Regions from separate parts of the Rhizobium acaciae genome, predicted to be linked through region 2. Evidence: riboswitches for the same ligand, from Rfam matches in the RefSeq annotation. Region 2 holds a riboswitch; the other holds the start of a gene.
The links. A riboswitch is a leader RNA that binds a small molecule or an ion and turns the genes downstream of it on or off. The one in region 2 is predicted to bind FMN.

Region 1 (2,198 bases), on a different contig from region 2:
CTCCGGCGCAGTGCCACAGATCGATCTCTTCGAGATGACCGACGCGCAGTGGGAAGGCGGACTGGCGCTGAAGCTGCATGGCGCACGGCGCCTGACGATTGCAGCCTGGCCGGCGCTGAAAGATGCCAAGGGCTCCGTCGTGATGATGTCCGGCAATTCGGCGGTGTTTCCGAAGGCGCCCTATGCGGCGGTCGGCACCATCAATGCGGCGATCGTCGCGCTGGCCAAGGCTTTTTCCGATCGCGGCGTTGCCGATGGCGTGCAGGTCAACAGCGTGTTGCCCGGCCCGGTCATGACCGGCCGACGCCGCTCCTATCTCGAACGATGGGCGCCGCTGCACGGCCTGAGCGTGGAGGAGGCAATCGCCCGTTTCCCCGAGCAGGCAGGCATCGCCCGCTACGGCGAGCCGGAGGAAATCGCCGAACTGATGGCCTTCCTGGTATCGCCCGCCGCCCGCTGGATGACCGGCTCGACGCTGCGCATGGATGGTGGCGAGGTGAAGTCGATCTGAGTGGTCGACGGCGGGATTAGCCCGCCGTCTTCATCGGCTGTTGTTGTTCTGCTCGTCGAGCCGCTTTTACGCGGCGAGAGCGGCGCGGGTTTTGCCGATCGTCAGAGCCGCCTTTGCTGCCTCGCGCCCTTTCTCGACGAAATGTGCGCGGTAGATCTGTTTGTGGTGCTCGGTTTCCTGATACTGATGCGGCGTCAGCGAAACCGACAGCACCGGCACACCGGTATCCATGCCGGCGCGCATCAGCCCATCGACGACGGCCTGGGCGACGAATTCGTGGCGGTAGATTCCGCCGTCGACGACGAAGGCGGCGGCAACGACTGCGGCATAGCGTCCGGTTGCCGCAAGATCGCGCGACAGCAGCGGCATCTCGAATGCGCCGGGTACATCGAACACATCGACCTGCTCGGGCGGAATAAGCTGATGGAAGCCATCAAGGGCGCGGTCGACGATGTCGGCGTGCCAGCTGGCTTTGACGAAGGCATAGCGGGTGGGTGTCACAGTAATCTCCTTTGGCGAACAGACACATCACCCAAGGCGATCACGAACGTCCCCGACAGCCGCTAGGGCGGCAGGAACGCACGTTCTCTTTCATCCGGACTATGACCGTCGGCTCAGGCATCTCACCTGATCTGCTGACCCTTCCGAAGAAGGCGCTCGCGGGCTCGCAATCTAAATTGCATACCGCCGGTAGGGACTTGCACCCCGCCCTGAGAACGGCGCGAACAATAGGGGGAAGGTGACGGGCTGGCAATAGGTCGAAATGCTTCGCGGCCAATGCAGGATCGGGGCTCCCGACGCGGCGATTTCGTTTGTTCGTCGATCGCGAAGGGCAAGCCCTCTTGCGGAGGATGGGCTTGCGCCTACATGCTATGCGTGAGGACATTCACGTCAGAATAGCACGGCAGGACAGGATGCACCGTCTCTTTCCGCGGCGGGCAAGGCCGTGGCAACTATGGGAGAGAGAGATGGAAGATCCTTTCGTCGTCCGCCGCGAGGCGCATATCGCAGCGCCGCCGGCCGCGGTGTTCGCGTTGATGACCGACCCGGAAAAGATCCTGCGCTGGATGGGAACGGAGGCTCAGATCGAGCCGCAGCCCGGCGGGCTCTATCTCGTCAACGTTACCGGCGCCCGCTTTGCGCGCGGTTCGTTTCGTGAGGTGGTGCCGGTTCATCGCCTTGCCTACAGCTTCGGCTGGGACGGTAGCGAGGTGGTGCCGCCGGGTTCGAGCCTCGTCGAGATCGATCTGATCGAACAGGGAGGCGGAACGCTGCTGCGGCTCACCCATAGCGGCCTGCCTAGCGCCGAGCAATGCGCCGGCCATGCGGAGGGTTGGGCACATTATCTCGGACGGCTGACCGAGGTTGCCGCCGGAGGTGATCCGGGTCCCGACTCTTTTTACGGCAGGACATGAACAATTTTGCAGGCAGCGGGGCGGCTCTGAAGCGCTTGCCGTTGCGACAACAGCGGTTGGCGAGCGCTCAGGACGGCCGTGCGGAAGCGCTTCTTTTTCTCCCGCAAACATGAACGCGCAGTTCATCTCCAGTTCAATTTGGCGGTCATAAGGTGTGGACGGCTGGATTGAAATGGAGTTCTCGATGAAGGCACTTTCTATCGCGGCTGCCTTGCTCGCTGGCAGCCTCTCGTTCGGCACAGCGCAGGCGATGCCGATGGGGACAATCAATG
Region 2 (2,198 bases):
CCGAAAGCTTGTCCTTGTCGGCCGGCAGGTTCTGCGCAACCGGGAAGGAAGCGATGCGGTTGAAAACCGGCTCGGCCGCGGCCGGAAAGGCTACCGATGCGAGAAGCACGGCAGCAAGCGCTGCCTTGCGCGATGAAATTGTCATGAAATCCCCCATGTGTCGAACATTCGAAACATGAGTTTTCTGCGGGAGCCGCATGACAGAGGCATGACAGATGCGGCATTTTGCGTCAGATCATGTCAGGCGAGTTTGCGCTCCCGGCGCATCTCGTTTCGCATGATGAACAGCGAAGCAGACAGGATGAGAGCCGCTCCCAGCCAGAGGTAACCCGCGGGCGCATAACCGAAGAACAGCCAACCGGCCAGCACATTCAACGGCAGCTTCAGATCGTCGAACGGCTGGACATAGGCGGCATCGGCTGCGGCGTAGGCAAGCGTCAGGAAATACTGCGCCACGGCGGTCAGCAGCCCCGCCAGCAGGAACAGGGCAAGGGTCGCGCCCGTCGGCACTGCAAAGCCTGCCGCAAGCGCCAGCCCGCCATTTATCGGCGTCAGCAGAACGAGCAGCCAGACGGTGATCGTCTCCGGCCGTTCGATGCCTGTCAGGCTCTTGGTGATCAGCGACGAGGCGCCCCACAGCAGCGCCGAAAGCACAGGCAAGAGAGCCGCCCAGCCAAAACCATCAGACCATGGCTGCAGAATGATCATCGCTCCGGTGAAGCCCGCCGCCGTCGCAGCCCAGCGGGCCGGGCCGACGCGCTCACCCAGAAAAAGCCGGGCGCCCAGAATGATGAAGAAGGGCGAGGTCATCACCAGTGCGATCGCCTGCCAGATCGGCACCGCGGCAAGGCCGGCGACCCAAGCCTCGACGCCGAGCGCGGCAAGCACGACGCGCGCAAGGTGGCGCCAGGGATAGCGCGTGCGCATCGCCGCAAGGCCGAGCCTCTTCAGGAACGGCAGCGAAAACAGGAAGGCGAAGCCATATTGCCAGAAAGCTGCCGACGCCGAGGGAAAGGCAAGCTTCATCGTCAGCCATTGGGTGACGACGTTGAGAAGCGAAAAGGCAATGCCGGCAAGGACCATCCAGAGTGCCCCGACAACGGCGCGGGATGGGTCGACGGCAACGGAAGTCTGATTCATGTCTTTCATCCATAAAAGGGACCAACATAAATCAGGACGCATGAACCCCGACAGGCGACACAGGGCAACCCCCGCCCTTCGCACGGCCGACGCTCATTCTCTTCCATCCGGACTTTAACCGTCGGCTCCGGAATCGCACCGGATCTGCTGACCCTTCCCCCACTTGGACACGAGAGAAGGCGCTCGCGGGCTCGGGCCGAAACCCTTACCGCCGGTGGGGAGTTTCACCCCGCCCTGAGAACAGAAACGTCGTAGATTAAAGCCCGGGCGACAGCAAGAGCGCTCCTAGATCAAAAAAGCAGAGCATGATGTCGTCCGAAAACCGCTCACACTTTTCGGCATCATGCTCTAAAGCAAAAGGGGTCCGGCAAAGCCGAACCCCTCTCAAATCCTGCACAACCGGTCTCGTTTCCGGCTGGTGGGATAATCTCAGATCAGCCGTTGACGGCGTCCTTCAGGCCCTTGCCGGGCGTGAATTTCGGCACGTTGCGAGCCGGAATGTCGACTTCAGCGCCCGTCGACGGGTTACGGCCCTTCGATGCGGCACGATGAGAAACGGTGAAGCTGCCGAAACCCGCGAGGCGAATGTCGCCCTTGTTCTTGAGTTCAGCCTGGACAACGTCGAAAACCGCGTCAACAGCGGAAGCCGCGTCAGACTTCGTCAGTCCTGCCTTTTCGGCTACTGCGGACACGAGTTCATTCTTGTTCATGTTTCCACCCCTTTCTAAATGGTATGAAACGACTCAAAAGTAAGCTAGGCGCAGAATAGGTTTCATCAGGCCCGCCGAAAACCCAAAAGCCCTGCAAATCAAGGAAAAGCAAGCGTCTACATGACGTTTTCACAAAAAAGGCTGGCGTTTCCGCCAGCCTTTTTCCGTGTTTTGCGCCAATTGGGCATAAATGTGGCAAAGGCCACTCAATGCGCTATGGTTGCGCCTGTCTCATCGAGGCCTTCGACCGATGTGATGACCGGCGTTTCCACCGTGCCGTCCCATTCGATCGGCTCCGGCCGCCGGATCAGTGCATGCTTGATCACCTCGCCCATGCGGGATACCGGG

Region 1: another riboswitch for FMN. It lies ahead of OLZ32_RS29545 (6,7-dimethyl-8-ribityllumazine synthase); the one in region 2 lies ahead of ribN (riboflavin transporter RibN).

The regions. Positions count from the first base shown of each region.
Region 1 is NZ_JAPCZO010000022.1:113,337-115,534, forward strand. It holds gene OLZ32_RS29540 (SDR family oxidoreductase) at 1-511, shown strand, start outside; gene OLZ32_RS29545 (6,7-dimethyl-8-ribityllumazine synthase) at 578-1,012, opposite strand; FMN riboswitch at 1,091-1,233, opposite strand; gene OLZ32_RS29550 (SRPBCC family protein) at 1,480-1,926, shown strand; gene OLZ32_RS29555 (GCG_CRPN prefix-to-repeats domain-containing protein) at 2,111-2,198, shown strand, end outside.
Region 2 is NZ_JAPCZO010000011.1:141,300-143,497, forward strand. It holds gene OLZ32_RS18780 (esterase-like activity of phytase family protein) at 1-145, opposite strand, end outside; gene ribN (riboflavin transporter RibN) at 241-1,149, opposite strand; FMN riboswitch at 1,232-1,386, opposite strand; gene hupB (DNA-binding protein HupB) at 1,575-1,850, opposite strand; gene lon (endopeptidase La) at 2,057-2,198, opposite strand, start outside.